Regions from separate parts of the Shewanella woodyi ATCC 51908 genome, predicted to be linked through region 2. Evidence: riboswitches for the same ligand, from Rfam matches in the RefSeq annotation. Region 2 holds a riboswitch; the other holds the start of a gene.
What was found. Region 2 has a riboswitch for lysine ahead of SWOO_RS16650 (Na+/H+ antiporter NhaC family protein). Riboswitches for the same ligand answer to the same signal wherever they lie in the genome.
Positions count from the first base shown of each region.

Region 1: linked by a shared signal. The riboswitch ahead of lysC (lysine-sensitive aspartokinase 3) and the one ahead of SWOO_RS16650 (Na+/H+ antiporter NhaC family protein) in region 2 are both predicted to bind lysine.

Region 1 covers NC_010506.1:4,577,374-4,582,719, forward strand. Annotated here, with positions in the region: gene arcA (two-component system response regulator ArcA) at 93-812, opposite strand; gene SWOO_RS19375 (DUF3293 domain-containing protein) at 1,384-1,821, shown strand; lysine riboswitch at 1,980-2,154, shown strand; gene lysC (lysine-sensitive aspartokinase 3) at 2,290-3,642, shown strand; gene SWOO_RS19385 (succinylglutamate desuccinylase/aspartoacylase family protein) at 3,729-4,835, shown strand; gene SWOO_RS19390 (hypothetical protein) at 4,930-5,346, shown strand, end outside.
Region 2 covers NC_010506.1:3,960,755-3,966,100, forward strand. Annotated here, with positions in the region: gene SWOO_RS16640 (hypothetical protein) at 1-82, shown strand, start outside; gene SWOO_RS16645 (thymidine kinase) at 223-801, opposite strand; gene SWOO_RS16650 (Na+/H+ antiporter NhaC family protein) at 915-2,489, opposite strand; lysine riboswitch at 2,596-2,815, opposite strand; gene SWOO_RS16655 (electron transfer flavoprotein subunit alpha/FixB family protein) at 2,981-3,904, opposite strand; gene SWOO_RS16660 (electron transfer flavoprotein subunit beta/FixA family protein) at 3,904-4,653, opposite strand; gene SWOO_RS16665 (H-NS histone family protein) at 4,968-5,346, shown strand, end outside.

The sequences.
Region 1 (5,346 bases), 620 kb from region 2:
ACTAATAAACAAAAAACCAGTAGCTTTTTGGGCTACTGGTTTTAAAAGTGTCAACGTCTAATCAGACATAGATAGAGGTATAAGCGCTAGCTTTATGCCTCTTCTAAGTTACCGCAGAAACGGTAACCTTCACCGTGAATAGTTGCGATAATTTCTGGCGTATCAGGCAAGCTTTCGAAGTGCTTACGGATACGACGGATTGTCACATCGACAGTACGGTCATGGGGCTTAAGCTCACGACCAGTCATCTTCATTAGCAGATCAGCACGGCTTAAGATCTTACCTGGGTTCTCAACAAAATGCAGCATAGCGCGGAATTCACTACGTGGCAGCTTGTATGATTCGCCTTGTGGGCTAACCAATGAACGGCTGTTGATCTCTAAGCTCCAACCGTTGAAACGGTAGAACTCGACAGCGCTTTTCTCTTCAGACTCAGCACCTGTGCTATTAACACGAGTTAATAGGTTACGGGCACGAATCGTCAATTCACGTGGGTTGAATGGCTTAGTGATATAATCATCAGCACCAATTTCAAGACCTAAGATCTTATCAACTTCGTTATCACGGCCTGTTAGGAAGATTAGACCGATGTTGTTGATTTCACGAAGTTCACGTGCTAACAAAAGACCATTTTTACCAGGAAGATTAATGTCCATAACAACTAAGTTAATCTTGTTTTCCTGCATGGCTTTATGCATCTCAGCGCCATCATTAGCTTCAGTTACCACATATCCTTCGGCCTCGAAAATACTTCTTAGCGTGTTCCGGGTAACGGCTTCATCTTCTACGATTAGAATGTGCGGGTTTTGCATATTAATTTACCTAATTTTGTTCAATTCTGTTCTAACCATGAGCGCACTAAATGCGTAACGCTCGAACTCGTCTTGATGACAATTTACCGATCTAGTAAGTGCTTTCAAATCTGGACTGAAACAGCAACACACTTCCATGATGGTAAAGTATGCGTATCTCATTTAATAGAAACGCGAACTGTATTCACTTCGATTAACAATAGGGGAGTTAAGTTCCCTATAAAATTAAATAAAATGAAGTAAAAATGTGAAATGCAGCCTAGCTCACATTTTGTACAGGAATTTGGCTAACTCTTGCTTCGATATTAAGTACCAATCTAACAAAATGCTTTCCATTTTTTATCAATGGTCATCGAACCAAGTGAAGCTATTGTACTCGTTTTAGGCATTTGTTAACAAATGAAATGTTAACAAATTTACTTGCGGATATGAGCTTGATCACACTTTAAAAACTAAGTAACTGATTTTATTGGAAGTGGCAAAAAAGAATTGTGTGACCTGCATCACGCCACTAGGAAGATTATTTCAATTAGGTATAATCTTTTGGATCTAATTGGAAGGTATGATGCAAATGAATCAGTCGAATAATCAGCTTTGGCAATGTTATCAAAATGCACGATTTCTATTTACTCAGCCCCTCTCTTGTGAAGTTTCCTTTGCCATCATTACCGCACATAATCCTAAAGGCGAGATCCTCTCTGCCTGCCAAAATCGACTTCTAGATAGACAACTGCAACATGAGATAGAGCAACTCAGACAACCATACCGTGCCATGGTCGGAACTTCAGTTGATCACAGTCATATGGAGAAAAGCTGGGCTGTTTCGACCACTAAAGATTCAGCCTTACATCTAGGCCGCATGTTTAATCAAAATGCTATCTACTATGTGGAACATGACAAATTGCAGCTTGTTCCCTGTCTTCTATCCCCTCTTCACCATAAAGAACAACTCATCGGCCACTTCTCATCCAGAGTTAGCTTAGTTAATGAGCTCCCCGATTATCTCTGACAAATTCTCACTATAAACCACTAAAATAAATACTTTCTAGGTGTTAAACGCTGTTTTTAACGGTTATTGGTTAATATCTGTTTTAGCCATTGACTTAATTGCTTAAAATTTGATAGTTTTTGCTTTCCTTACTCTACAGTTCACAATCGGTAGAAGCGAGGTACAGAAGAGGTGCGTTAACTAGGTAGTAAGTCTGAGAAGTCCAAACTTTGATGATGGCTTATGAGGGAGATTAACGCCGAGGTGTTGCAGTGTTTGGAATCACTCAATATCGGTCGAATGGGCTGAATCCCATAGATTGTCACCTTTTATTGGTGGAGAGCTTCTGGTGGTGATATCTGTTTCCCTTCTAAAGGGTGCGTAATCTTTGCACCAGGCTCTTCGAACGAAGTTAGTTCGGAGCGTGATCATGTTATTTTTCCAAAGTTGTTTTTCTTGCCTGTTTTCCTGTTCAGCGGGGGCAGCATAATGTCATTAATTGTAGCTAAATTTGGTGGGACCTCTGTTGCAGATTACTCAGCGATGAGTCGCTGTGCTGACATTATTATTGCCAACCCTAATACTCGAGTCGTCGTTGTCAGCGCTTCAAGCGGGGTAACTAACCTCTTAGTTGAATTAACTCAAGAGCAGACAACAGATGAGCGCAGAAAACAGCTCATTAAACAGATAGCACATATTCAATATCAAATTTTAGATGATCTTGGCAGACCTCAAGAGGTTGCCGCCCGTCTCGACAGTGTGCTGAGCCGTATTGCTGTACTCAGTGAGTCCCTAAGCAGTAATAGATGCAAAGCAACAATGGATGAACTATTAGCACAAGGGGAGCAGTGCTCATCAGCGCTCTTTGCGGCAGTGCTAAGAGAGAAAGGTGAAACCGCTAGCGCCTTTGATGTTAGACAAGTGATGCGTACCGATAGTCACTTTGGACGAGCAGAGCCTCAGATTGAGACCATTGCCAAACTTGCAAATGAGCAACTCTTCCCCTTATTAAGCTCACAACGAATTGTGACCCAAGGCTTTATTGGCGCCGATGAAGCAGGCTCTACTACCACCCTTGGCCGTGGTGGCAGCGACTATTCAGCAGCCCTGTTAGCGGAAGCCTTAAAGGCCTCAGCAGTTGAGATTTGGACTGATGTTGCAGGTATCTATACTACCGACCCTCGCCTTGCCCCTAACGCCTCTCCTATTGCAGAGATCAGCTTTAATGAAGCGGCAGAGATGGCTACTTTTGGTGCGAAGGTACTGCATCCAGCCACAATTTTACCCGCCGTTAGACAGAAAATTCAGGTGTTTGTAGGCTCCAGCCGTGAGCCAGAACGTGGTGGTACTTGGATCCGTCATCAGGTAGAAGAGGCGCCAGTATATCGCGCTGTTGCGGTGCGCCGCGATCAAACCTTACTCAACCTACACAGTTTGCAGATGCTCCATGCTCAAGGCTTCCTTGCCGAAACCTTTGCCACTCTTGCTAGGCACAAGATAAGTGTTGATTTGATCACCACCTCTGAGGTTAATGTCTCTTTAACCTTAGATAAAACAGGCTCGGATTCTGCTGGAAATGGTCTACTGAGTGAAGCCTTACTACAAGAGTTATCTCAACATTGCCGAGTTAGAGTCGAGGACAGCTTAGCGTTAGTTGCCATTGTGGGAAATAAAATCGCCTCGACGCCAGGTGTTTGCCGCCGGGTATTTGAAGTATTAGAACCCCATAACGTCAGGATGATCTGCCAAGGTGCCAGCCCCCATAATTTGTGTGTACTCGTAGCTGAATCTGAAGCGGCTCAAGTGGTCAGTGCATTGCACGAAAATCTATTCGAAGCTTAATGCTTTCTTTCTAGATTTTAGGTGCTAAGTTCCAGGTTTTAGGTTTTAGGTTTTAGGTTTTAGGTTTTAGGTAAAAAGGATAGATAATGCGTGTTTCCCAAACCTCATTAAAAGTTGGTGAGCTTGCCACAGGTCAGGACCTCACCATCCCCATATTCAGCCTTAAGGCTGAAAATGGCAGTGCACCGAATGTCTATATTCAGGCTAACGTGCATGGTGCTGAAGTTCAGGGCAACGCGGTTATCTATCAACTTATGCAGTTACTAGAGAGTTATACCCTGCGTGGCGATATCACACTGGTGCCTCTGGCAAACCCTTTAGGCATAAATCAAAAAAGCGGTGAGTTTACCCTAGGACGATTTGATCCCATAACAGGGGTGAACTGGAATAGAGAATACCTTGATCACAAATTAGATATTGCAGCTTGGTACAGTGAAAACCAAAGCCTCTCTAATGATGAGATAATCCATGCTTTTAGAGGTAACTTGCTTGAGTCTTGTCAAGCGCGACTAAATAGTGAATGGGGAGTCACAACAGGCCACCAGCAAGCAGTACTTTTACAATCAATGGCGCATAAGGCTGATATTGTACTCGACCTTCATACTGGGCCTAAGTCCTGTAAGCACCTCTACTGCCCTGAATATGACGCAAAAGCAGCGGCCTTTTTCTCTATCCCCTACACCTTAATGATCCCCAATGATTTCGGCGGTGCCATGGACGAGTCTGTTTTTTGTCCTTGGTGGCAACTGATTGAGTTTATGGGCACTAAAGGAAGAGAGATGGAGATCCCTGTATCAGCTTTTACACTGGAGCTAGGCTCTCAAGAAAATATTAACCTTGACGATGCACTCATCGATGCCAAGGGCATACTCGCTTATTTAAGCCACAGAGGGGTAATCACTGAAAAAGTAGAGCCTGCAATGATGGCACGCCATGCTTGCTACCTAAGAGATTACAAAAAATATCACTCCCCCCTAGGTGGCATAGTGGAGTACCAAGCTGAAGTTGGAAAACCACTAAAAGCTGGAGAGCCATTAGCCAATATACTTAGGTTAGATCTTTACGGCAGCGACAAGGTCCTCACCCCACTCAAGCTAGAGCAAGACTGCGTCCCAATACTCCACTTTGCCTCAGCATCGGTTTATCAAGGAACAGAGCTCTATAAAGTGATGACAAATCTGTTTGAGATTTAGCTGGGTCATTTAGCAACAAGACATTGGCTAGCTCCAGATGTTACGATTATGTTTACTGCAAAATATAAATATATCGGCCAACATAGGGATTATTATGAAAAAAGCCATGTTGAGTACCCTGTTAGTACTTTCTACTGCATGTTCAACGGATAAAATCGACAAAACTGAAACACCAAGTGCAATGCCAGTAGAAACGAGCACGTCAACAGTCATAACAAAAGATGAAACTGTTAATAAAAAGAAGCTACTTATCACTGAACAAGATAAGAAGACACAGGACAAAACGTATAGTTATCGATTAAATGACCAAAAATTCACTTCTAACGCTAAAGTTTTAGTGAAAGGAAGCTCTGTATCAAGCCCTATCATGTCAGAGTCAGGGGTTTTAAAAGGAAGCTTTGTCGTTATCACAACAGCCAAAACAGAAAGTTTATCTACCCATTACAAAGTGAATAAAATAGCTAAAAACACCTACCGATTAATTCCAATAAAAAATCAAACAGATCTATAT
Region 2 (5,346 bases):
AGAGGAGAGTGCCCAAAACGTCATTGAGGCGATAGATAGCACACGAAACTCGGTAAGAGATCTTATATCTCAACTGAATTAATATTGGTTTCAACGTCAGACTGAAAATACAGATCCAAGACAGTCACGAGTTGCGAGTCAAAGCACTAAACTTGTAACTCGAAACTCGAAACTCGAAACTCGAAACTCGAAACTCGAAGAATTTTAATCTAATCCCACACCTTAATCCCACAAGAATTCGCGGAAATGTTTACGGCACACGGACTCATAACTCTCATTACCACCGATAGCAACCTGCTCACCGTCACGCATAGGTTTACCACTGCCATCCAATCTGAGTACCATATTGGCTTTACGACCACAGTGACAGATGGTTTTAAGCTCAACCAACTTATCAGCCCATGCTAGCAAGTACTGACTGCCGCTAAATAGCTCGCCTTGAAAGTCTGTTTTCAAACCGTAGCAGAGCACCGGAATATCTAAGTTATCCACCACGTGGGTCAGCTGCTTAACCTGCTCTTTGCTTAAAAACTGAGATTCATCTATCAAGATACAGTGCAGTTGTTTTTCATTGTGCGCACTAGTTATCATGGCCGCAAGGTTATCATCGCTACCAAATACCTGTGCATCGGTTTCAATACCTATTCTCGATGCCACTTTCCCCACGCCATACCTATCATCGATAGATGCTGTCATCACTAAGGTATTCATACCGCGTTCACGGTAGTTATAGGATGATTGCAGTAGAGAGGTCGACTTACCCGCATTCATGGCCGAGTAGTAAAAATAAAGTTGCGCCAAACCGATATTCCTTAATTTGATAGTGCCCGCTAGTTTACCAGTTTACTGAATAATTGATATCAGCTTGAAATGAAAAAGCCGCTCATTGAGCGGCTTCTCTATCTACATTTACTTTAGTTTGGTGTTACTCTGCGATTCACTTTAATCTTAAGCCCTATCACAGTAAGCACAAACAGCACACTACAGGTGATAAACCCAGCTAATATAGACTCAGTGAATCCCAATACCGTGTAACCAACCAAGCTGATCACAGCCACGATTAGGGCATAAGGGAGCTGTGTCACCACATGATCCATATGGTGACAGTTTGCCCCTGTAGAGGACAAAATTGTCGTATCCGATATCGGTGAGCAATGGTCACCAAATACCGCACCAGCAAGTACAGATGCCAACATAGGTAACATCATATTGGTGTGAGTGCCCATCGCCATGTCAGCCGCGATTGGTAGCATGATCCCGAAGGTTCCCCAACTGGTCCCCGTTGAGAATGCAGTAAAGCCTGCCAATATAAATAGCACTGCTGGAAGCAGCGCAAATGGAATATTACCAGTCGCAAGGCTTGCCATATACTTGCCCGTTTCCATCTGACCAATCACACCCGCAATGGTCCAAGCGAACAACAGGATATAGATAGCTGGCAACATAGAGCGAGCACCAGTCACTAAACCTTTAAACATGTATGAACGATCTAGACCTTGGCTAATCACTAAGATAAGCGTTGAAGCAAGACCAATAAGGGCGCCAAAGAAGAGTGAGGAAGCGACCTCTGTATTTTCAAATGCACCTAAAATACTAAACTCAAGACCTTTAGCACTCAGCGCATCACTGCCGCTGCTGACCATAAAGTAGAACGTCGCCACCACTAGCACTGTGATAGGCAGGAACAAGCCTAAAATTTTGCCATTGTCAGCTTCAGGCAGATCTGAATTGGCTCCTGGAGGTAAGCCTTTTGACTCATCATAGAGATTGCCTTTTTGCGCATTCAACTCATGCTGACGCATTGGGCCAACATCGAGTCCCATAAAAGCCACACAAAGAAGCAGCAACAGAGCAAAAACAGCATAGAAGTTCATCGGGATCATCTGTACAAACACACTCAGGTGACCAGAATCAGCAAAACCATGGGCAGTCAAAATACCACCGATCAGTGCGATAATGTATGCCCCCCAGCTTGAAACAGGGGAGATCACACAGATGGGCGCCGCAGTTGAGTCCAGCAAGTAAGCCAGCTTACTGCGCGAGATGTAATATCTGTCGGTTAAAGGTCTTGCGACACTGCCCACGACCAAGCTATTGAAGTAATCATCGATAAAGACAACACAACCTAAGAACATGGTGAGAAGCTTTGCATCGCGTTTATTACGAATTTTGGTTCTTGCCCAATCGGCAAATGCTTTAGCCGCACCACTGACCGTGATAAGTGCAGTGATCATCCCCAGTAGGATCAGAAAACCTAACAGATAAAGGTTCCAGCTATTGAGGCTGCCATCATCCCAAAACAGACCTGTTACCTGTTGAGCTAGGTATTTGCCAGAACCGCCAACAGAAAAATCTGAGATCAGCACAGCTCCGAGCAATATCCCTACACCTAAAGAGAGCAAGACGCGACGAGTCACAATTGCCAGCAGAATCGCAACCACAGGAGGTAGCAATGAAAGCGCCGAATCGGCGTAACTTAAAGTTGTCATTAATTATTATCTTCGTTTAAGTACGAATGGAGGGCGACTGAACTGGTGGGATATGAGATATACACTCAAGTCTTCGCTTGAATATATACCGATCGGATGCACCTGTCCTATCAGTAGCGCTCCATAGTAATACCAGTAATTAAAAGGTATAAAATCTTCTTATCTTCCGGATAAGAAATACTATGGCAGTGCTGCACCTATTCGATTGCAGCCCCAGCAGTAAACCGTGATATGTATTACTACTTCGGCATTAAATCCTTTCATGATAGATAAGCGGAATCACCCTGATTATCACTACTAATATTTAATGCACCTCTACTTCTCAGGACGTCATTTGAAGTGTCTTCAAAAAACGTGAAGCTCATAAAAACATAAGCGGCTTTGAGGATTCTACCCCAAAGCCGCTTATCGTGACCAACATCACATTAATATAATGCAAATTAAAACCGATTTTACTTTTAAATCACATTAATATTACAGCTGATGAAGATTTAAACTGACTCGATTAACTGAGGAACGACCTCAAATAGATCGGCTTCAAGTCCATAGTCAGCAATTTGGAAAATAGGAGCCTCTGGATCTTTGTTAATCGCCACAATGACCTTAGAGTCTTTCATTCCGGCCAGATGTTGAATTGCCCCAGAGATACCCACGGCAATATAAAGATCCGGTGCAACTATTTTACCCGTTTGACCAACTTGAAGGTCGTTTGGTACAAAACCAGCATCCACTGCGGCGCGAGAAGCACCAAGAGCGCCGCCAAGTTTGTCGGCAAGCTGTTCTAAGATAGAGAAGTTCTCACCACTTCCCATTCCACGTCCACCAGATACAACAACTGAAGCGGCACCAAGCTCAGGGCGCTCAGACTCAGTTAATGTTTGAGAGACAAACTGTGAAAGTGAATCAAATACTTTATCGATAGCAACCGCGGCAGCGGCCCCATCAGCCCCTACAGCATCAAAAGCGCTGGTACGAACTGTCATCACCTTCTTATCATCCAAGCTCTGTACTGTAGCCAACGCGCTACCGGCATAAACAGGACGAACGAAAGTATCTGAGCTGACGACTTCAACAACTTCAGAGAGCTGAGCAACATCCAGCAAGGCTGAAACACGAGGAAAGGCATCTTTACCATGGCTAGATGCAGCAGCAAGGATATGTTCATAATCTGAGGCAAGGTTCACAATCAACTCAGCGATGTTCTCAGCCAAGCTGTGGGTATATGCACCATTATCTGCAACCAGTACCTGTCTAACGCCAGAAAGCTTCTGCGCGGCTTCAACCACAGCACCACATTCGTGACCAGCCACTAAAATATCGATGTCGCCACCAATCGCGCTAGCGCAGGCAACCACTTTGGCTGTATCCAGCTTTAAACTGGCATTATCATGTTCTGCTAATACTAAAATTGCCATTAGATCACCTTCGCTTCATTTTTTAACTTTTCAACCAGCTCTGCAACAGAGGAGACCATAACACCTGCTTGGCGCTCTGAAGGAGGTGATACTTTCAAGGTTTTTTGATGTGACTTTAAGCTAACGCCCAAATCATCAATAGAGACAGTCTCAAGGGGCTTACGTTTAGCCTTCATGATGTTAGGCAGCTTGGCATAGCGTGGCTCATTCAGACGTAAGTCAACAGTCACAACCGCAGGTAGTGGCATAGTAACAGTTTGCAAACCGCCATCAATCTCACGAGTCACAGCCAGTGACTCTCCCTCCAACTTAACTTCCGACGCAAACGTTGCCTGTGGCATCTTTGCCAGCGCCGCTAGCATCTGTCCAGTTTGGTTGTTATCGCCATCAATGGATTGCTTTCCAAGTAAAATAAGCTCTGCTTGCTCTTTTTCCTGAACACTAAGCAGCAACTTAGCAATAGAAAGTGGTACCAGCTCTTCATCGGTTTCAATATGAATACCACGATCAGCGCCTAATGCCATAGCCGTTCTTAGTTGCTCTTGTGCAGCTTTTGGCCCCACAGTGACCACAACGATCTCAGATGCAGTTCCAGCCTCTTTTAAACGAACGGCTTCCTCTACTGCGATCTCACAAAAAGGGTTAATCGCCATCTTCAAGTTTGCGGTATCAACGCCAGTATTGTCAGCATTTACCCTGACTTTTACGTTTGCATCGACGACGCGCTTAACAGGCACCAATACTTTCATAGGGCTTCCTTCTTACGTCTTATTTTAGCGGAATTGAATATAGGCAATCACCCATATCTAGATAGGCTCACTTTACGTGCTGTTAACGTTAACGTCAACACAGTTTCAAACGCCCGTTTGTATTATTTTAGATACAAGTCGTCTAAATCACATTTTTTTTCATCTTAATAAAGAAAAATACATATTTATGGCATATATGAGTACATTCACAAATTAATATAAAATTTTATTTGATCCTTGTTGTATAAATTCCTATTATTAGCTATCGAATATATATTTTTACCTCAACTCAAATTAATTGGACCAATATTATTATGAGCGATTTTCTTGAAATACTAACTCACGGCCGTCGTTTTAAAGCGGCAGTAAAAGAATTATCTATTGATGATTTAAATGAATTAGCTGGTAAGCTTGAAAAGATTATCTCTGAAAGAGTTTCTCAAGCTGAAGCTGAAACAGCAGCGATGGCTGAGCGTAATGCTAAAATTGATGAGATCCGTAAGCAGATGGAAGCAGTTGGCTTATCTGTTGATGATCTAGGTGCTACAGCAGTAAAATCTGCACCTAAAAAGCGTGCTCCACGCCCGGCTAAATACACTATTGTTGATGTGAATGGTGAAACCATCACATGGACTGGCCAGGGACGTATGCCGACAGTATTTAAAAATGAGTTAGATAAAGGTCGCAGCATGG